DNA from 4 places in the Actinoplanes sp. NPDC051537 genome. Region 1 is predicted to be linked to each of the others. Evidence: riboswitches for the same ligand, from Rfam matches in the RefSeq annotation. Region 1 holds a riboswitch; each other region holds the start of a gene.
What was found. Region 1 has a riboswitch for cyclic di-AMP ahead of ACZ6TB_RS34975 (coiled-coil domain-containing protein). Riboswitches for the same ligand answer to the same signal wherever they lie in the genome.

Region 1 (5,143 bases):
GAAGCTGCGTGTGGTCAAGCTCGCCGCGTACGGCTGGTCCGGGAGCCGTTCCGTGCCCGCCATCCGCGACCAGGTGGGCGCCGCGCTCGCGAGCGCCCGGCTGGACGGCTGGGAGGGCCTCGTGGAGGCCCAGCGCGAGTACCTGGACGCGTTCTGGGACCACTCCGACGTCAAGGTCGAGGGCGACCCCGAGGTGCAGCAGGCCGTACGCTTCGGTCTCTTCCACACCCTGCAGGCGGGCGCCCGGGCCGAGCAGCGCCCGATCGGCTCCAAGGGCCTCTCCGGCCCCGGCTACGACGGCCACACGTTCTGGGACGCCGAGACGTTCGTGCTGCCCGCGCTGACCTACACGCAGCCCTCGGCCGCCGCCGACGTGCTGCGCTGGCGGCACTCCACGCTCGATCTGGCCCGGGAGCGGGCGCAGACGCTCGGCCTCCAGGGCGCCGCGTTCCCGTGGCGGACGATCCGTGGCCAGGAGTGCTCGGCGTACTGGCCGGCCGGCACCGCGGGCTTCCACATCGGCGCCGACATCGCCGACGCGGTCCGCCGCTACGTGCAGGCCACCGGCGACTACGACTTCGAGCGCGAGGTCGGCCTCGAGCTGCTGGTGGAGACCGCGCGGCTGTGGCGCTCGCTGGGCCACCACGACCGGCACGGCCGCTTCCACATCGACGGGGTCACCGGCCCCGACGAGTACACGGCCGTGGTCGACGACAACATCTACACCAACCTGATGGCCCAGCAGAACATGTTCAGCGCGGTGGAGGCCTGCAAGCGGCACCCCGACCTCGCCCGCAAGCTCGGCGTGGACGACGAGGAAATGGCGTCGTGGCGGGATGCGGCGGCCGCGGTGCACATCCCGTACGACCGCGAATTGCAGGTCCATCAGCAGTCCGAGGGCTTCACCCGGCTCCAGGAGTGGGACTTCGAGAACACCCCGCCCGAGGCGTACCCGCTGCTGCTCAACTACCCGTACTTCGACCTGTACCGCAAGCAGGTGGTCAAGCAGGCCGACCTGGTCATGGCGATGTACATCCGGGGTGACGCGTTCACGCCGGAGGAGAAGCAGCGCAACTTCCTCTACTACGACGCCCGTACGGTCCGGGACTCGTCGTTGTCGGCGTGCATCCAGGCGGTGCTGGCGGCCGAGGTCGGGCACCTCGAGCTGGCCCACGACTACCTGGGCGAGGCCGCCCTGATGGACCTGCACGACCTGCACCAGAACTCGCGGGACGGCGTGCACGTAGCATCGCTGGCCGGCACCTGGATCTCGCTGGTCGCCGGCCTCGGCGGCATGCGCGACTTCAACGGCCAGCTGTCGTTCGCGCCCCGCCTGCCCAGCCGGATCAGCAACCTGGAGTTCTCGCTGCTGTGGCGCGGGCTCCGGCTGCGGGTGAACGTGTCGGCCGACGAGGTGACCTACTCGCTGCGCAACGGCGGCGGCTCGGCCCGGCTCGTGCTGATGCACCACGGCAAGGAGGTCGAGGTGACCCAGGTGAAGCCGGTGAGCGTGCCGATTCCGCCGGCCGGACCGGTGGGGCCGCCGCCGACCCAGCCGGCGGGCCGGGCCCCGGTGCGCCGGGCTCCGCAGGACTGACCGAAAACGACGAGGCCCTCCGCGATAAGTCGCGGAGGGCCTCGTCGTTTCGGCGCTTTTCGGCTCTTACAGCAGGGATACGTGCACGTGGTCCTTGTGGGCGCTCACACCGTGATAGGCGTGCCACTTGCCGGTCGCCGGGAACCAGATCTGCTGATACCAGATGACGTAGTAGATGCCCAACCGGTCGGCGTTGCGCACGAGGAACGCCATCAGGTTGTTGCCGTAATTCTTCATGTCGGCGTTGTGCGCGTTCGAGAAACCGCTCTTCTGCAGGGACCAGTCGCAGGCCCGGCCCTTCGGATGCTCGAACGGCCCGCCGTTGCGGTGACAGCCGACGAAGCGATTGAAGCCCGCCTTCTTCACCTCTTGGTAGAGGTGCAATGTACGCGCGGTGATGCAACCGTCGGTGGTGGGATCGTTGACGGTGCATTTCTCCGGGGAGAAACCGCCATCGGCGTTACGCGGGGCGGGCGCCGCGGTCTTCGACACCGCGTCGACGAAGCCGCCGGTGAGGCTCGTCCCGCCGACCAGCGTCAGCGCCTTCTCGGCCGAGTCCTTCTGCTTCTGCATCACGAGCAGGCTCGTCTTCTGCGCCTTCACCTCGGCGTCGAGCGCGGCCTTCTTGCTGTTGACCTCGTCGATCGCCGCGTTGAGCTCGTGCAGCTTCCGGTCGTGCAGCGTATTGATCTCCTCGAGGGAGACCGCCTTCTTCAGGAAGTCGCTCGACCCCTGGCTGCCGAGCAGGAAGCTCGCGGCGCCGAGGTGGCCGGTCTGGTACTGCTGCGAGGCGATCGCGTTGACCTCGGGGATCAGCGTGTTGCGCTTGGCCTCGGCCAGGTTGATCTGGACGGCCAGCAGCTTCTGGGCCGCTGTCGACTTCGTCACCGCGGCCTTCGCCTGCACGTACTTGCGGTTCGAGGACTCGAGCACGTCGTTGAGCGTCGCGTTCGCCTCGATGTCGTCATCGCCCTCGTCGGGAGTCGCCGACGTCCCTGAGGAGGTGTCGGGGTCGGCGCTCGCGGGGGCGGCCGGAGCCGCCGCCAGGAACGAGACAGCCACGAGCGGCGCCAGGGCAAGCGTGAGCCACCGGCGGGTTCGTACGGTCATCCAGCCAGGTTCCTTCCGGTTAACCGCCGACCGGGTTAGCTGACGGGTTCGGGACGGAAGCGATCCCTACCGCTCTCGCGGATTCACCCCATTGAGGAACGTTTGGTTCCCCGGCTCGCCTCGCGGCGATTAGGCGGTGGTCTGCCGGCGCCTCGGGGGCGGCGCCTTCGGCGGCAGAGCCGTCGGTGAGTTTACCCGAGAGTCGGGAACGCATCAGGGTCCAATAATCGATGAATGCAGTGAGCGGGCAAACACTTTCCGTCATGACGTGACCCATGGTCATCAATCAATCGCATACGGTACGAGAACTGTCGATCAATCGATCTTCTGGGTATCGTCGTTCCCGATCCCCGGCCGGGGATCGCCGCCTAATCGCCGCGAGGCGAGCCGGGGAACCAAACGTTTCCTCCTGGGGTGAATCCGCGCGAGCGGTAGGGAACTTCCGTCCCGAACCCGTCAGCTAACTCGGTCGGCGGCCGACGGAAGGAAAGAGTGTGCGGCACAAAACTGTCCGCCGCCGATTAGCGGCAACGCTCGCCCTGCTGATGGCCGTCGCCGGGCTCGCGTTCGCGGCCCCGGCCGCCGCGGCGCCGGGCGACAGCGGAGACGACGGCGAGGGCGGCTCCAAGACGCTGATCCAGCAGCTCGAGGCGGCCTCCAAGGGCTACCTCGTGGCCCGGGACGCGCTCGCCGCCTCGAAAACCCAGCAGGCCCAGCTCACCGCCCGGATCAAGCAGCTGGACGTCGAGGTCGCTCCCCTTCAGGCGACGGTCGACCAGATCGTCACGGAGGCCTACAAGTCCGGTCGCCTCGGGCCGATGAGCGCGCTGCTCACCGCCAGCTCGGGCGCCGGCTTCCTGGACCGGGCCGAGACGCTCGAGACGGTGGCGGTCAAGCAGCAAGCGGCGCTCTCCGACCTGCGGGCCAACCGTGACGAGCAGGCCAAGGCCAAGCTGGCGATCGACGCCACCATTCGTGACCAGCAGAAGCAGGTCAACGTGATGGCCAAGCGCAAGGTTCAGGCCGAGAGCGCGCTGAAGGCGGCCAACGCCGGGCAGGACGACCCGCAGCCCAGCGACGGCGGCAGCAGCAAGTCGGCGTCCTCGTTCTCGGGCGGCAGCGGCATGGTGGACGACCCGACCAGCGGTGGCCGCATCACCCAGCGCCTGCTCTTCGCGATGCGGCAGGCCCAGGCCGATGGGTTCACGCACTACGTGCACTGCTGGCGCGAGCAGAACAGCGGCGAGCATCCCAAGGGCCGGGCCTGCGACTTCGCGGCCGACAAGGGCGGGTTCGGCGGAGTGGCGACCGGCGCCAGCAAGACGTACGGGAACAACCTGGCCAACTACTTCATCAACAATTCCAGCAAGCTGGGTGTGCTCTACGTCATCTGGTTCCGGCGGATCTGGCTACCGTCGAGCGGCTGGAAGGCGTACAGCGGTGGCAACGGCGATCCGTCCAGCGATCACACGAACCACGTACACCTGTCGGTGATTTAGGGATTTATGGGAGTACGGGGCCTTACTTCTTCACGAAGGCCTCGTACTCCTTCATCACGTCGTCGGTCGGGCCGTCGGCCTTGATCACGCCGCTCTCGAGCCAGATGCTGCGCTCGCAGGTGTCCCGGATCGACTGCTCGCTGTGGCTGACCAGGAAGACCGTGCCGGCCTCGGCCCGCAGATCGCGAACCCGCTGCTCGCTGCGCTTGCGGAACTTCGCGTCGCCGGTGGCCAGCGCCTCGTCGATGAGCAGTACGTCGTGCTTCTTGGCCGCGGCGATCGCGAAGCGCAGCCGGGCGCCCATGCCGGACGAGTAGGTGCGCATCGGCAGCGAGCTGAAGTCGCCCCGCTCGTTGATGCCGGAGAACTCGATGATGTCGTTGACCTGGGCCTTGACCTCGGCCGGGGTCATGCCCATGGCCAGGCAGCCGAGCGTCACGTTGCGCTCGCCGGACAGGTCGTTCATCAGCGCCGCGTTCACGCCGAGCAGCGAGGGCTGGCCGGCCGCGTAGATCGCGCCGCCGGTCTCGACCGGGAGCAGGCCGGCGATCGCCCGCAGCAGCGTCGACTTGCCCGAGCCGTTCGTGCCGATCAGGCCGATGGCCTCGCCCTTGTACGCGACGAAGCTGGCGCCCTTGACCGCGTGCACCTCGCGGACCGCCGCGCTCTTGGTGCGGGTGACCAGCCGCTTGAAGCTGCTCAGCGGCGAGTTCTGCGCGGCCGAGACCGAGCCGTGGATGCGGTAGATGATGTGCGCGTTCTCGGCGATGACGGTGGGGATGCGATCTTCGTCAGCCACGGCCGTAACCCTTCTCTCCACGCCAGAAGTACGCGTACCCGCCGATGCCGACCACGAGCGCCCAGATGAACGCCTGGGTCCAGAGCCGCTGCGGCGACCCGGCGAGCGCCACGTTCTCCATCAGCGCGTGCCGCATGA
Region 2 (5,143 bases), on a different contig from region 1:
GGGTGCCGCAGGGCCGCCGGGCCGGGCTGGCCGTCGTGCTGGAGGCGCCGACGGGCGGGTTCGGCGAGCCGCGGCCGCTGGTGCTGACCCAGGATCGGTGGGCCGGCCGGGTCAGCCCCGCCGACTTCCCGGCCGAGGTCGAGGTGCTGGAGCGCATCCGCGTACCGAAGCACTTCAATCACCGCTCGCCCGCCGCCCGCCGCGACCTCGCCGCCCAGGTCTCCGCCACCGGCCTCGATCGTCATGGTGGCGGCCGGCGCGGCCGGCGAGGAGGCGGCAACACCGGCGAGGATGCCGAGATCGCGCTGCTCAAGGTGCGGATGCGGCAGCACCCGTGCCACGCCTGCCCCGAGCGGGAGGAGCACGCGCGGTGGGCCGAGCGGCGCCACCGGCTGCAGCGCGACACCGACGCCCTGCGCGACAAGGTGGCCGGGCGTACGGGTTCGCTGGCCCGCACGTTCGACCAGGTGTGCGCGGTCCTGCGCGGCCGCGGCTACCTCTCGCCGGACGGCGAGGTCACCGAGACCGGCCGCATGCTGGGCCGCATCTGGTCCGAGGCCGACCTGCTGGTCGCCGAGTGCCTGCGCCAGGGCGTCTGGGACGGCCTCCAGCCCGATGAGCTGGCCGCCGCGGTGTCCATGGTGCTCTACGAGTCGCGCCGCGAGGGCGACGACCGGGCCTCGGTGCCGAAGGGCGCGGTCACCTCCGCCGTCGACGCGTGCACCAAGCTGTGGGGTGAGATCGCCACCGACGAGGCCGACCACGGGCTTCAGCTCACCCGCGAGCCCGACCCCGGCTTCGTCTGGCCGATGTACCGCTGGGCGCGCGGCGAGCCGCTGGCCCGGGTGCTGGCGAGCGGGCACAACTACGACGCCGACATGCCGGCCGGTGACTTCGTGCGCTGGGCGCGGCAGGTGCTCGACCTGCTCGGCCAGGTCAAGGAGGCGCCGGCCGCCTCCGAGAGCGTGCGGGCCGCGGCCCGCAAGGCCATCGGCGCGGTCAACCGGGGCGTGCTGGCCTACCAGGGCGAGCTGTGACGGTCTACCGCACGCCGCAGTTCGGGCTGCGTGCGGTCATCGCCGGGTGCGGCGCGGCCGGGCTGCTGCTCGGCGATCACCGGGTCATCCACTACACGGCGCAGAGCAACCTGATCACGCTGGCCTACTTCACCGGCGCGCTCTACTGGATGGTCAAGCGGGCTACGGTCGAGCCGCCGGCGCCGCGGTGGCGCGGCGCGGTCACGCTGTGGATCCTGATCACCGGCCTGGTCTCGCATTTCCTGCTCAACCACGGGGCGAACCCGTTGCCGGGGCTGACCGCGGACGACCCGGCGACCGCGCTGACCAACTGGTCGCTGTTCCTCGTGCACTACGTGGTCCCGGTGCTGGTGCTGGCCGACTGGGTGGCGTTCGGGCCGCGCCGCCGGGTGCACTGGCGCGACATTCCGCTGTGGATCGCCTACCCGCTGGGCTACGGACTGATGATCGAGGTACGCGGCGGCCTGTTCCCGGCGGCGTCGGTGCGCTACCCGTATTTCTTCCTCGATCCCACCGGGCACGGGTACGGCTGGGTGGGTCTCCAGTTCCTGCAGCTGGGCGTGATGTTCGGGGTGCTGGGCGCGCTCGTGGTCGGCCTCGACCGGTCGATGTCCCGGGGTCGCGGCCCGGCGCCGGTGGAATCGGACGAAACCCGGCGCCGGCCCGAGACCGTCGACGCGGAAAGCTAGGCGACGCGGAGAGCTGGGCGACGCGGAAAGCTGGGCGAAGCGGAGAGCTGGGCGAAGCGGAGAACTGGGCGAGGCGGAGAGCTAGCCGACGCGGCCGAAGCGGACCTCGCGCGGGCTCCAGATCTTCGCGAGGCGCACCTTGTCGCCGGGCTTGGGGGCGTGCCAGACCAGGCCCCCGCCGGCGTAGACGGCCACGTGGTAGGCGTGCCGGCCGGTGACCCAGAAGACCAGGTCGCCGGGGCGGGCCGTGGCGCGGCTGACCGGGTGGGCGGCGTGGTACTGGGCGTTCGCGGTGCGGGGGAGCTTGATGTGGACCGCGCGGTAGGCGTAGGTGGTCAGGCCCGAGCAGTCGAACGCTCGCGGGCCGGCGGAGCCGTGGCGGTAGGGCTTGCCGTGCTGGGAGCGGGCCGCGGCCACCACGCGCGCGCCGCGCTCCTGAAGGAGGCGGGCGGCCGCGGCGGACGAATACCGGGCGGAGGCGGCCGGAGAGGCCGGAGCGGCCGCGGCGGGAGTGGCCTCGAAAGCCACGAAAGCGGCGAGAAGGGCGATCAGGGCAGCGACAACCGTGGAACGGACAGCAGAGAGCACGGAGGATCCTGGTCCTTCAACCGCCTGCGAGGTTAGCTGTCGGGTTGGGCCTGAAGGCGGCCCGTCGCGCGATGCGACCTCACCCCAAGCCGGCGCGATGGCCGGCGCAATCGGGTTCCCCGCTCCCGCCCACTGAAGTTTCCGATCGGAGACAGGTCATGGACCGCCGCGCGGTGGGCGGGACTCGGCGTCCCCGCGGCGGGTGGCGGCCACCGGCGAGAACGCGCGGTGGCAGCGCAAGAATCGATCGGGCCGGGAAACGGGATCCGGCAGCAAAACGAGCAGCCGCTACCGGATGGCTACCCGTGAATCGGGGCGTCGAGGCCGGTGAGGGGCAGACCGGACCCGCCCCAGGCGGTCGCGATGATCTCCGCCGCGATCGCGACGGCCGTCTCCTCGGGGGTGCGCGCGCCGAGGTCGAGACCGATCGGAGCGGACAACCGGGCCAACTGGGTCTCGGACACGCCCGCCTCGCGCAGTCGGCGCAGCCGGTCGGAATGGGTGCGGCGGCTGCCCATCACGCCGATGTAGCGCGCGGGCGTGCGCAACGCGACCTCGAGGAGCGGCACGTCGAACTTGGGATCGTGAGTCAGGACACAGAGCACGGTCCGCTCGTCGACCGACGTGGACTCCAGATAGTGGTGTGGCCACTGGACGATCAGCTCGTCCGCGCTCGGGAACCGCTTGCGGGTGGCGAAGACGGGACGGGCGTCGCAGACGGTGACGTGGTAGCCCAGGAAGCCGCCGATCCGGGCGACCGCGCCGGCGAAGTCGATGGCGCCGAAGACGATCATCCGGGGCGGGGGCAGGAACGTCTGCACGAAGACCTCGATGTCCTCGAGGCGCTGCTCGCCGTGCGAACCGAGGTGGACCGTGCCGGTGGCGCCGGCCGAGAGCATGCCGGCGGCCTGCTGCTCGGCGGCGCGGTCGAGGCCGGGGTCGCCGAGCGTGCCGACGACCTTGTCGGGCCAGATCACGAGCTGGTTGTCGGTCATCGAGACGGTGGCGACCGGGCGGCCGGACGCGAGGGCGGCCAGCACGTCGTCGAGGTCGGTGAGCGCGACCGAGGGCTGGACGAGCAGCTCGATGGTGCCGCCGCAGGTGAGACCGACCTCGAAGGCGTCGCCGTCGCTCACCCCGTACGTGTGCTGCTGCGCCTTCTTGGTCTCGATGACCTCCTCGGCGGCCGCGTAGACCGCCCCCTCGACGCAGCCGCCGGAGACGCTGCCGAGGACCTCGCCGTGCTCGTTGACGGCCATCGCCGAGCCGGGCTGCCGCGGGGCCGAGTTCCACGTGCGCACGACCGTGGCCACCGCGAACGCGATGCCCTCGGCCCGCCACGCGATCAGTCCGTCCACGATGTCCCGCACGGCCGTACCTTCCGCGATCGGCGCCGCGATCGTCAACGCCGAGTTAAGAGATCCCTTAGGTCGCTGTTGACATTGATCCGGATGCGAGACAGATTCACGGGCAATTTGAGGGAGGTGCAGCGTGCAGGTTCCGGCTCCGTTCGAGTACGAACGTGCCACCAGTGTGGACCATGCCATCGGGCTGCTGGAACGTCTGGGCAGCTCGGCGCGGCTCGTGGCGGGCGGGCACAGCCTGCTGCCGATGATGAAGCTGCGCCTGGCCAACTTCGAATATCTTATCGACATCAACCCGCTTCACGATCAACTCGGCTATATCCGGGTCGGTGCGGATGACGTACGCATCGGCGCGCTGACCCGCCACCGCGAGCTGCTCGAGTCGGACGAGCTCGCGGCGGCCTTCCCGATCTTCCGGGACGCCGAGCGGGTCATCGCCGATCCGGTCGTGCGCAACCGGGGCACGCTGGGCGGCTCGCTCTGCCAGGCCGACCCGTCGGAGGATCTCTCCGCGGTGTGCACGACGCTCGACGCCGCGTGCGTGATCCGCGGCCCGGGCGGCGTCGAGCGGGTCGTGTCGATGGAGGAGTTCCACGTCGGGCCGTACGAGACGGCGGTCGGCGACGGCGAGATCCTCACCGAGATCCGGATCCCGCGCCGCGCCGGCGGCGGAAGCGCCTACGAGAAGGTGGAGCGCCGCGCCGGGGATTGGGCCGTGGTGTCCGCGGGCGCGGCGGTGTGGCTCGGCGGAGGCGGCGCGATCGACGACGCGCGGGTGGGCCTGGCCGCCGTTGGCCCCAATACCACCGGAATTCGCGAAATCTCGGACATCATGCGCGGCCGGCAGCCGAGCGAGGAGCTTTACGAGCGGGCCGGCGAGATCGCCGCCCGCAGCTGTGACCCGGTCACCGACCAGCGGGGCAGCGAGGAGTACAAGCGCCACCTCGCGGACGAGCTGACCCGGAGGACCCTGCGCAAGGCCGTCGAGCGGGCGAGGAGCTGAACCGATGCAGGTCACGATGACCGTCAACGACGTCGAGGTCACCCGGGAGATCGAGGGGCGGCTGCTGCTCGTGCACTTCCTGCGGGACGTGCTCGCGCTGACCGGCACCCACTGGGGCTGCGACACCAGCAACTGCGGCACGTGTGTGGTGTGGCTGGACGGCGAGCCCGTCAAGTCGTGCACCGTGCTGGCCGCCATGGCCGGGGGCCACGAGGTGCGTACCGTCGAAGGTCTCGCCAAGGGCGGCGAGCTCGACCCGATCCAAGAGGGCTTCATGCAGTGCCACGGCCTCCAGTGCGGCTTCTGCACGCCGGGCATGATGATGACCTGCCGCGCCCTGCTCGACAAGAATCCCGACCCGACCGACGCCGAGATCCGCGAGGCCATCTCCGGCCAGATCTGCCGCTGCACCGGATATGCCACGATTGTCCGATCGGTGCGGTGGGCGGCCGTTCACGAAGC
Region 3 (5,143 bases), on a different contig from region 1:
GGCGTCGCGCTTCTCGCTCAGCCGGGAGCGCATCCGTCAGCTCGAGATCCAGGCGCTCGGCCGGCTGCGTGAGCTGGCTCGGGCCGAGGGCCTCCAGGCCGCCTGACCCCCCCGACGAGACGCGAAAGGCCGGTACCCCCTCGGGTACCGGCCTTCTTGATGTCCGCGTTCGGTTACTTCACCCGGCCGTAGCCGTACGGGGTCATGATGTTGATCGTCCGCTTCTTGATCGGCTCGCCCTCGCGGGACGCGTCGATGATCATGCCGCCGCCGACGTACAGGCCGACGTGGCCGAGGCTGCGATAGAACACCAGGTCGCCCGGTTGCAGCTGGGACTTGGTGATGCGGGCCGTGGCGCTGTACTGCGCGGCCGCGTTGTGCGGCAGCGACTTACCGGCCTTGGCCCAGGCGGCCATGGTCAGGCCCGAGCAGTCGAAGGTGTTGGGCCCGGAGTCGCCGTACCCGTAGTACGCCGGCTTGTTCGCCTGCACGTACGCGAAGTCGACCGCGATGCCCGCCGAGCCGGAGATGTTCGGCGCCTTGCCCGCGGCGCCCGAGACGCCGGTCTCGGTCGCGCTGCCGAACGCCTGCTCTCGCATGGCGCGCAGCTTCTTGATGTTGCTCTCGATCGTCTTCTTGCGCGTCGCCATCGCCTTGAGCTGCGCCTGCTGCTTGGCCTGCGTCGTCTTCAGCGCGGCCTGCCGCTCGGCGAAGGTCTGCGTGGTCTGCGCGTAGTCGTCGATGTCGCGCTGGTTCGACCGGCTGATCATGTCGAGGTAGCTCATCCGGTCGATCAGGCTGCTCTGGTCGCCGCCGAGCAGCGCGGTCATCGGACCGACCCGGCCCTGCATGTACGCGGTGGAGGCGACCGACTGGACCTGGGCCTCGGCGACCACCATCTTCGCCTTGGCCGGAGCGATCGACGCGGCCAGCTTCTTCTGGTCGTCGCCGGTCTTCTTCAGGTCGATGTTGAGCTTGTTGTACGACTCGGTGATGTCCTCGAGTTGGTTCGAGGCGGTCTCGATCTGCTTCTTGAGCTCGCTCTCGGACGGCGCCGCGTGTGCCGAGGTCGCCAGGGACCCGGTCAGCGCGATCGCCATGGCCGCGACCGCGAGAGACCGCAGGCTGGTGCGGGGGGTTGGCACCGGTTGCTAGACCTTTCTTCCGCTTGTGCCACCTACCGGGTTAGCTGACGGATTCGGGCGGAAGAAGGCCCTACCGCTGGAACAGCGGATTCACCCCAGGAACGCGGTTCCCCGGTTCGGCCGAGACGTGGGGGGCACGTCGCGCCGATTCGGCGGCGTTGGCCGGCGCCACCCGAGGGAAGTGGCTGCGGACCGAACCAACCGCATTAACTTATCGATGCGCGAAACAAAATCAAGGTCTCTGCGCGGGATTTAAGGTAAACGCCAGATATGCACCAATGATCCCGATAACGCATTGTCATTCGGCGAAGACTCGGCGTTATTCCGGCCGTCAAACGGGACTTTTCGCCAGCTCCGCGGGAACCCACGCGTTGGTGACCTTACGCTCGGCCCAGAACGAGAGGAAGGGGATCGTTCCGGCGGCCATGACGAGGAGCATCCGCAGGAACGGCCAGCCCGCCCGGCGCGCCAGATCGAACGTCAGCACCAGGTAGACCATGAAGAGGAAGCCGTGGGCCGGGCCGACGATCGCGACGACCGTGTCGTTGTCACCGAGATACTTCAGCGGCATGCCGACCAGCACGAGCGTGAGCAGGCAGACGCCGACGATCCACGCGATGATCCGGTAACGGATGAGGGCTCCCTGCACGATCCACTTCCTATTTCTTCGGCGAGTTTCCGGGGTAGTCCGTCGCCCGGGCGCCCGGGTGGGCCGCCAGCCAGGCGAGGTAGTCGTTGTACGCCTCCAGCTCCGGGTCGTCCTCGGCGGGTGGCGCCGCGACGGCGACCCGGACCGGCCGGCCGGCGGTGACCGGCGAGCCCGGGGGCCGCACCGGTGCATCCTCCTCGGGTGGCCGCGCCGGGCGCCGGGCGAGCTGCACCTCGCGCACCCAGAGGAAGGCGAAGAAGGCCGCGAAGACCGGCCACTCGAAGGTGTAGCCCCAGCTGAGCGTGTTGCCACCGCTGGCCCGGCTGAACTGCCACCAGCCCAGCCCGAGGCAGCCCACCACGGCGGCGAGCGCGAGGACGTGCCGGGCGATCCACGCCGGCGTCCACAGCCCCTTCATGCCCACGAGCGTACCGGCGGGTGTTTGATCGCCGTCCGCACGGGCAACGCTCCCTTACCGGCCCGACCAGCGGAGGTAGCGATGCTCGACAACGAGATCGGCGTGGACCCCGCCACGCTCGCGGACGACGACCTGTTCCGGGAGCTGACCAGTCTCTACCGCGCGCGCCTGGAGACGCTGCGGCACGGCCCCGACGCGGCCCTGGACAACCACTTCCGGCGCACGGCCGACCTGGAGACCGAGTACATGGCTCGCCACCCCGGCCGCGAGGTGGACCCGTCCCGCCTGACCCAGGCCTTCTGACCGCGACCGGAAGTGACTCAGGTCACAATCGCTCACGGAATCGGGCCGGGCGACCGACGGTTGAGAATAGATGTCGGTGTGTCCAGTGTCCCCGGGCCTCACCACTAATGCCTTCACGGAATACCGTTCGGCTGGAGCCGTGTCGTGCCACTCGCCGAGAGGCGACATGCACACCGACATCTCTTGCGCGGCCCCCGGGTTCTCCCGGGGGCCGCGCGGTGTTTCACGGCCCTTCGGGGCGGGGTACTTCGTCGATCATGACTGAGGACCGCATCGAGCAACGCGCCGCCGAACTGCTCCCCGAAGAGCGCGCGGCCGGCAGCGCCGACCCGCAGGCGCAGGCTGAGGCGATCCTCGCGGAGTCCGACGAGCGCGAGGACGACCCGGAGCCGCGGGAGAACCGGACCTCGGACGACACCACCCGGTAGGGGCATCGAACTTCCGTGTCTGTCGATGGTCATGGCATAGTGCCGGGCGTGTCTGCCCTGAATCGCCGGATTTCTGCCCCCAAACGTGGGCCCGCGCGCGTGCTGAGTCGTCTCACGCGTGCGCGTCGGCCGCGTCCGGCGGCTCTCAGCGACTCGGCTCCGCCGACTGATAGTCCAGGCTTGGGTAGCGACATGGCTCCGCCGACTGATAGTCCAGGCTTGGGTAGCGAAATGGTCGAACTGGCGGGACTGCTGCACGAGGTGTCGGTGCGCCTGCTCGGCGCGGAGAGCTTCGGCGCGGCGCTGGAGCGCCTCGCGTCGTTCGCGGTGGGTGCGGTGCCGGGCGCGGTGCGTTGCTCGGTCGCGCTGATCGGCGAGGGCGGCCCACTCAGCTGCACCGCCTACGGTCCGAGCGGCGAGGGCGTCGATGAGCTCCAGTACGCGTTGAGCACCGGCCCGGGCCTCGACGCGGCTCGCGGCCGCTCGCTCGTCACGGTCGCCGACCTGGCGACGGACGAGCGCTGGCCCGAGCTCGCCGAGCCGGCCCGGGCCGAGGGCGTCCGGTCGGTGGTGGCCGTGCCCCTGGACGTGCCGCGCGCCGAGGTGGGCTCGCTCAGCCTCTATCTGGATCGCCCCGGCGGCCTCGGCCCCGACCTGACGCTGACCGCCATGGCGCTGGTCGGCCAGGCCGAGGTCCTGCTCGGCGAGATCCGCCGCCGCGACGAGTCGAGCACCAGCGCCGCCGTCGACCGTGCGGTCGGCGTGATCATCGCCCAGCGTGGCTGCGGCGTGCGCGAGGCCTACGACGTGCTCGGCGAGACCGCCCAGCGGCTCGGCCTCGACCGCCAGGCCGTCGCCGACCGCCTGATCGCGGCCGTCGCCCGCAACGCCTGACGGCGTCTGGCCCGCGCGTGGCGGTGAGCAGAGCTGGGCGTCTGGCCTGCGCGCCGAGGTGAGCAGAGCTGGGCGTCTGGCCTGCGCGCCGAGGTGAGCAGAGCTGGGCGTCGGGCCCGCGCGCCGAGGTGAGCAGAGCAAAGGGCCGAGGCGCGGTCGCCTCGGCCCTTTGCCTGCTGGTGGGTGCCGGTCAGCCGGCGGAACCGTCCTTGCCGGCCGGGACCGGGTGGTTCCTGTCGGTGAGCGGGCCCGCGCCGACCTCGCCCGGCACGCCGTCGCTGTTCTCCGCGGCCAGGATGTCCGCCTCGCGCTGCGCCTGGGCCGAGCGCTGGGCCAGCGGGATCTCGGGCAGGAAGAAGACCACCACGAGGCCGACGATCATCACGGCCAGGGCGAGCAGGAAGACCACCTGGATGCCGTCCGAGAAGCCGACCTTGAAGGGGTGCGCGAGCACGTCGGTCAGCTTGTTGATCCAGGAGGTGTCGCTCAGATCGCCGCCGCCACCGGCGGTCGCGTCCTGCAGGATCTTCGCCTGGTCGGGGTGCGCGGCCAGCGCGGCCTTGAACTGGTCGGTGCCGGCGGCCGAGGTGAACGCTCCCTTGATCTTGCCGGGGAGCACGTTGAAGAGCACCGACAGGAAGATCGCGGTGCCGAGCGTGCCGCCCATCGAGCGGAAGAACGTCACCGAGCTGGTGGCCACGCCGATCTCGCGCGGGCTCACCGCGTTCTGCACCGCGGTGATCATCGGCTGCATGTTGCCGCCCAGGCCGAGGCCCATCACCACCATGATCAGCATGGTCTGCCAGAGCGGGGTGTCCGCGCCGATGGTGGCGAAGAGCCCGAGGGACACGACCATGAGGCTGCTGCCGATGATCGGGAAGATCCGGTAGCGGCCGGTACGGGCGATCAACTGACCGGCGGTGATCGAGCCGGCCATGATGCCGAACACGAATGGGATCATCTGCAGCCCGGCGAGGGTGGCCGAGGAGCCCTTCACGATCTGGAGGTAGAGCGGGACGGTCATCAGGCCGCCGAACATCGCCATGCCGAGGATCGAGCTGGACACGGCGCCGACGCTGACCGTGCGGTTGCCGAACAGCCGCAGCGGCAGCAGCGCCTCCTCCTTGTACGCGCGCTCGGCGAACACGAACGCGACGATGCCGATCACGCCGATCACGTAGCAGAGGATCGAGCGGCCGGAGTCCCAGCCCCACGTGCGGCCCTGCTCGGCCACGGTCAGCAGCGGCACGAGGCCGATGATCAGGGTGAGCGCGCCGGGCCAGTCGATGCGGTGGTTGACCCGGTG
Region 4 (5,143 bases), on a different contig from region 1:
GGACGGGATGGAGGCCAGGAACGTGCCGAACAGGTAGCGCTTGCGGCAGACGCTGGTGGTGCCGTAGGCGTACCCGATCAGGCCGAACGGCGCCAGCGGCAGGAAGCGGACCAGGAGCACCGCGGAGAGGCCCCGCTTGTTCAGCCAGCCGTCCAGGCGGGCGAGACGGCCGCCGGACCGCGCGTGCAGCACGCCCCGGCCGGCCCAGCGGCCGGCGTAGTAGGTGGCGGTCGCGGCGATCACCGCGGCGGCCAGGGCCGTCACCGCGCCGGTGGCCGCGCCGAGCAGGGCGCCGCAGGCGATGGTGATGGCGGTGCGCGGGACCAGGACCGACAGCAGGAGGCCGCCGACCACGGCGATCGCGATCGGCGCGACGTGGCCGAGGGCCAGGATCGCGTCGCCGATCTCGCGCAGCGGCAGGAACGCCGCGGCGGCCGCGAGGCCACCCACGACGACACCGAGGACGCCGAACCGGGTCAGGCGGCGCTTCCAGCCCATGGCCGCGGGAGCGGCCGGCACGGGCACGGCGGGAGCGGAGACGGCCGGAGCCGGGAGAGCGAACAGGGTGTCAGTCATGCAGGCGTACCGCCAACCTTGTCGTCGGTTCCATGATCGGTCATGCGCTCGCCGCGGCGAGCCTTTCGGCGCGAAGCCGGTCCGTCCAGGTGTCGTCAACGGGAGGAAGACTATCCGCGCCGATCGCCCAACGCAGTAGCAGATCGGCTATAGCTGGGTTGCGAGCCAGCGCGGGCCCATGGGAGTACGTGCCCAGGATCTTCCCGTGCCATGCGCCCTCGGTCTGCCCGTCGTTGCCGATGCCGGCCGTGACCCGGGCCAGCGGCGAGACGCCGGGGCCCAGGTGGGTGCGGCCGCCGTGGTTCTCGAAGCCGGTGAGCGCCGGCAGCCCCAGCCGCGGGTCGATGTCGCCGCGGATCTCGCCCACGGCCCGGGTCTCGCCGCGGTCGGAGTGCAGGTCGAGCAGCCCGAGCCCGGGGCATTTCGCCCCTTTTGCGAAGAACGAGTGCCCGAACAGCTGGTAACCGGCGCAGATGGCCAGCACGGCGGCGCCCTGGTTGACGGCGCGGTGCACGCCGCCGTCGGCGATCAGGCGCTGCGAGGCGAGGGCCTGCGGCCCGTCCTCACCGCCGCCGATCAAATAGATGTCGGCGCTGGACGGCATCGGCTGGTCCGAGCGGATCTCGTAGGCCTCGACGGGGATGCCCCGCATCGCGGCCCGGCGCGCCAGGATGAGCATGTTGCCGCGGTCGCCGTACGTCGAGAGCAGGTCTGGATAGATCCAGACGATGCGCAGCGTGCTCTCAGTTGACACGGTCCAACTCCGCTCGAATGTCCTGGAACGCCGTGTAGTTGGCGATCACCTCGAGGCGACCGGGCGGAACCGACCGGATGACCTCGTCAAAACTATTCACGTGCCGGAAAGGCACTCCGTTCACCTCGAGACGAACGGCCAGGTCGTACGCGCGATCGCCGGTGATCAGCACGGGCCGGTCCCGCAGCGGCGAGAAGTCGACGTCGTACAGCCACGAGGTGTCGAGACCGTCGGGGTCCCGGGCGTTGACGGAGAGCAGCGTGGGGGCGAGCTCCGCCATGTCGAACGCCTCCAACCAGCTTGCCGGGTTTTTCGCCAGCAGCAAACGGACGTTTCGTCCGTCCCGGTCGACCTGCGCATAACGACCGGCGACGGACGACACAGTCGCGAGTCGCGGCAGAGCCTCTATCGGGCGCACCCCGAACTCGGCCGCCACCGCCAGGGCGGTCGCGGCGTTACCCAGGTTGACCTGCCCGGGGAGCTGGAGCTTGACGAGGTGCCAGTCGCCGCGCGGGTCGATGACACCCTCGTCCTCGACGTGCCACTGGGCCCGCGGGCGGCGCAACGGGCAGCCGGTGCACCACCAGTCGCCGCCGTTGCGCTCGATCGGGTGGCCGCTCTGCGGGCAGACGAAGGAGTCGTCGTGCCAGCGCTGGCCGGCGCTGAACCAGGTGACCTGCCCGCTGCTCCCCTCGGCGGCCCAGACCACCATCGGGTCGTCGGCGTTGGCGACCACGCGCACCTCGGGGTGGCCGGCGAGGGCGTCGCGCCACAGCTGCGCCATCATCGCCACCTCCTTGGCCCGGTCGAGCTGGTCGCGGGAGAGGTTGAGCAGCGCCACCACGCGCGGGCTGGTCGCGTCGATCACCCGGGCCAGGTAGTGCTCGTCGACCTCGAGGACCGCGAACGGCGTGGTGCCGGCCTTGGCGAGGGCCGAGGTGTGGCCGGTCGGCATGTTGGCGCCGAACGAGTTGGTGGCGACCCGGCCCAGCACCTCGAGCGCGGCCGCGGTGAGCCGCGTCGTGGTGGTCTTGCCGTTGGTGCCCGAGACCAGCGCGACCGCGCGGCCGGAGGCCAGGTGGGCGAGGAGATCTGGGTCGATCTTGAGGCCGATCCATCCGCCGATGACCGAGCCGTCGCCGCGTCCCGCGGCCCGAGAAAGCGCGGCCGCGGTCTTCGACACGCCGGTCGCGACCTTGGCCCGCAGGGGCATCTTGCCGTCCGTCACGGGAGCGAGGGTACCGGAGTCGGCTGTTACGTCGAGTTGCGGCGGACAAGAGGCGGACAGGACGAAACGAAATCGCCCTGACCTGGGGAAGCACTATTTATGTGTTCTGTTTCACCCGTAACCTTCGACAAGCCGTGATCCCCCCGGCACGACGCGTCACGGCATTTGTCTCGCGGACGTAACAAATTGGACAGCCACCAATGTGCCAACCACGGAGCGTGACGAAACCGCTCCCGCCGATCATGCGGAATTTCAGGTAGCAAGGTTCTGCCGATCCGAATGGAACGGCTCGCGACGATCCGGTTCACGCCGAGCCCTGCCCCGGGCCGATCGTCACGACCACCGAACTCGTACAACCACAAAGGCATACGGGGGCAGGGACGGGGGACCCACAGCTTCTCGAGAGAGACAGCCGGTCCGCTCCGCGCCACCCGCTCCGGTGGCGGGCAACGGGGCAACCTCGGGGTGAAGTCGGCCTCCACGGCGACCGGGCAACCTTCCCGCCCGAACCCGACAGCTAACCTCGCAGGCGTGCCGGAGGGATTTCCTTACCGTGCACGAGCACACCTCGAGCCGGCGTCGACGGCTGTCCGTCGGCACCGGTACTGCCGCGCTGTCCCTGGGACTCTGCCTCTGCGCAGGTCAGCTGATCTCGACGCCGGCGGCCAGCGCCGCCACGCCGGTGGCGGCGGTCCAGGCCGCGGCCAAGCCAAAGCCCACCAACCTGACCAACGTCAGTACCCGGACCCTCACTTCCGGCCAGCAGGTTCGCATCACCGTCCGGTACTACAACCCGAAGACGGGCAAGCGGATCACGTCCGGCAAGGTCCAGCTCCAGGGCAACCGGGGCGGCAAGTGGGCCGCAGTGGGCACCGTCCGGGTCGGCAAGAACGGCATCACCAACCTCTACACGCGGCCGAGCACCAGCGTGAACCTCCGCGCCGTCTTCTACGGGAACGGCTCGTACCAGGCGTACTGGGGCAGCTCGATCCGCATCACGGTGCGCAGCAACGCCGGGGCCAGGGTGCTGGCCGAGGCGAAGTCGCACACCGGCGCGCTGTACAAGTTCGCGGCCGCCGGGCCGAAGCGGTTCGACTGCTCCGGCTTCACCATGTACGTCTTCAAGAAGGCGGCCGGCAAGAGCCTGCCGCACAAGGCGAACTCGCAGCAGAGGTACGGCAAGGCCGTCGCCAAGAAGTCGGTCAAGGTCGGTGACCTGATCGTCTTCCGCTCGGGCTCGTACGGGTACCACGCCGGCATCTACGCCGGCAACGGCTACATGTACGACTCGCCGCACACCGGCGCGCGCGTCGGCAAGCACAAGATGTACGGCAGCAACTACGTCGTACGCCGTCTGGTCGCGTAACAAAAGGAACAAAGGCGAGACGAAAGGGCGCCGCGCGGTTCGCGCGGCGCCCTTTGCCATGGAGATCAGACGACGACGCTGACCAACCGGCCGGGCACCACGATCACCTTCTTGGGCGTGCGATCCCCGAGCGCCTCGGCCACCGCGGCCAGAGCTTCATCCCGTACGGAATCCTCGGAAGCCGAAGGGGAAACCGAGATCCGCCCCCGCACCTTGCCGTTGATCTGCACCGGATAGGTGATCGACTCGGCCTTCAGCTGCGCCGGGTCGGCGACCGGGAAGTCCGCGTAGGCCAGCGTGCCCGCGTGCCCCAGCTTGTTCCACAGCTCCTCGGCCAGGTGCGGCGCGAACGGCGACACCATCAGCACCAGCGGCTCGATCGCCTCCCGGGACGCGACCGGCAGCGGGGTCAGCGTGTTGGTCAGCTCGATCAGCTTGGCGATCGCGGTGTTGAACCGCAGCTCGTCCAGGTCTTCCCGGACGCCGGCGATGGTGCGGTGCAGGTGCTTGCGGACGGCCGGCTCCAGCGGCTCGTCGGAGACCCGCAGCGCGCCCGTCTCCTCGTCGACCACCAGGCGCCACACCCGCTGCAGGAACCGCTGCGAGCCGATCACGGCCCGGGTCTCCCACGGGCGCGAGACGTCCAGCGGGCCCATCGCCATCTCGTACACCCGGAACGTGTCGGCGCCGTACTGCTCGCACATCTCGTCGGGCGTGACGACATTCTTCAGCGATTTGCCCATCTTGCCGTATTCGCGGAAGACCTCCTGGGAGGAGTGGAAGTACTTGCCGTCCCGCTCGACGACCTCCTCGGCCGGCACGATCACGCCGCGCGCGTCGCGGAACGCGTACGCCTGGATGTAGCCCTGGTTGAACAGCTTCCGGAACGGCTCGAAGGACGAGACGTGGCCCAGGTCGTACAGGACCTTGTGCCAGAAGCGGGCGTACAGCAGGTGCAGCACCGCGTGCTCGACGCCACCCACGTACAGGTCGACGCCGCCGGAGTCGCCGTCGCGCGCCGGGCCCATCCAGTAGGCCTCGTTGTCGGGGTCGACCAGCGCCTTGTCGTTGCGCGGGTCCAGGTAGCGCAGCTCGTACCAGCAGGAGCCGGCCCACTGCGGCATGGTGTTGGTCTCCCGGATGTACGACTTCGGGCCGTCACCCAGGTCCAGCTCGACGTTGACCCAGTCCTTCTTGCGGGACAGCGGCGTCTCCGGCT

Region 2: linked by a shared signal. The riboswitch ahead of ACZ6TB_RS07255 (C40 family peptidase) and the one ahead of ACZ6TB_RS34975 (coiled-coil domain-containing protein) in region 1 are both predicted to bind cyclic di-AMP.
Region 3: linked by a shared signal. The riboswitch ahead of ACZ6TB_RS20430 (C40 family peptidase) and the one ahead of ACZ6TB_RS34975 (coiled-coil domain-containing protein) in region 1 are both predicted to bind cyclic di-AMP.
Region 4: linked by a shared signal. The riboswitch ahead of ACZ6TB_RS26725 (C40 family peptidase) and the one ahead of ACZ6TB_RS34975 (coiled-coil domain-containing protein) in region 1 are both predicted to bind cyclic di-AMP.

The regions. Positions count from the first base shown of each region.
Region 1 is NZ_JBVJIU010000016.1:214,144-219,286, forward strand. It holds gene ACZ6TB_RS34965 (glycoside hydrolase family 65 protein) at 1-1,597, shown strand, start outside; gene ACZ6TB_RS34970 (coiled-coil domain-containing protein) at 1,664-2,707, opposite strand; cyclic di-AMP (ydaO/yuaA leader) riboswitch at 2,717-2,853, opposite strand; cyclic di-AMP (ydaO/yuaA leader) riboswitch at 3,063-3,198, shown strand; gene ACZ6TB_RS34975 (coiled-coil domain-containing protein) at 3,202-4,206, shown strand; gene ACZ6TB_RS34980 (ABC transporter ATP-binding protein) at 4,229-5,005, opposite strand; gene ACZ6TB_RS34985 (ABC transporter permease) at 4,998-5,143, opposite strand, start outside.
Region 2 is NZ_JBVJIU010000003.1:70,926-76,068, forward strand. It holds gene ACZ6TB_RS07245 (DEAD/DEAH box helicase) at 1-1,037, shown strand, start outside; gene ACZ6TB_RS07250 (Pr6Pr family membrane protein) at 1,034-1,726, shown strand; gene ACZ6TB_RS07255 (C40 family peptidase) at 1,808-2,314, opposite strand; cyclic di-AMP (ydaO/yuaA leader) riboswitch at 2,321-2,468, opposite strand; gene ACZ6TB_RS07260 (XdhC family protein) at 2,614-3,684, opposite strand; gene ACZ6TB_RS07265 (FAD binding domain-containing protein) at 3,806-4,681, shown strand; gene ACZ6TB_RS07270 ((2Fe-2S)-binding protein) at 4,686-5,143, shown strand, end outside.
Region 3 is NZ_JBVJIU010000008.1:30,069-35,211, reverse strand. It holds gene ACZ6TB_RS20435 (sigma-70 family RNA polymerase sigma factor) at 1-106, shown strand, start outside; gene ACZ6TB_RS20430 (C40 family peptidase) at 174-1,145, opposite strand; cyclic di-AMP (ydaO/yuaA leader) riboswitch at 1,160-1,310, opposite strand; gene ACZ6TB_RS20425 (DUF3817 domain-containing protein) at 1,477-1,794, opposite strand; gene ACZ6TB_RS20420 (hypothetical protein) at 1,805-2,212, opposite strand; gene ACZ6TB_RS20415 (DUF6158 family protein) at 2,240-2,515, shown strand; gene ACZ6TB_RS20410 (hypothetical protein) at 2,773-2,943, shown strand; gene ACZ6TB_RS20405 (ANTAR domain-containing protein) at 3,175-3,837, shown strand; gene ACZ6TB_RS20400 (MDR family MFS transporter) at 4,028-5,143, opposite strand, start outside.
Region 4 is NZ_JBVJIU010000011.1:89,814-94,956, forward strand. It holds gene ACZ6TB_RS26710 (TVP38/TMEM64 family protein) at 1-576, opposite strand, end outside; gene ACZ6TB_RS26715 (type 1 glutamine amidotransferase) at 617-1,330, opposite strand; gene ACZ6TB_RS26720 (MurT ligase domain-containing protein) at 1,320-2,543, opposite strand; cyclic di-AMP (ydaO/yuaA leader) riboswitch at 2,974-3,105, shown strand; gene ACZ6TB_RS26725 (C40 family peptidase) at 3,112-3,924, shown strand; gene leuS (leucine--tRNA ligase) at 3,990-5,143, opposite strand, start outside.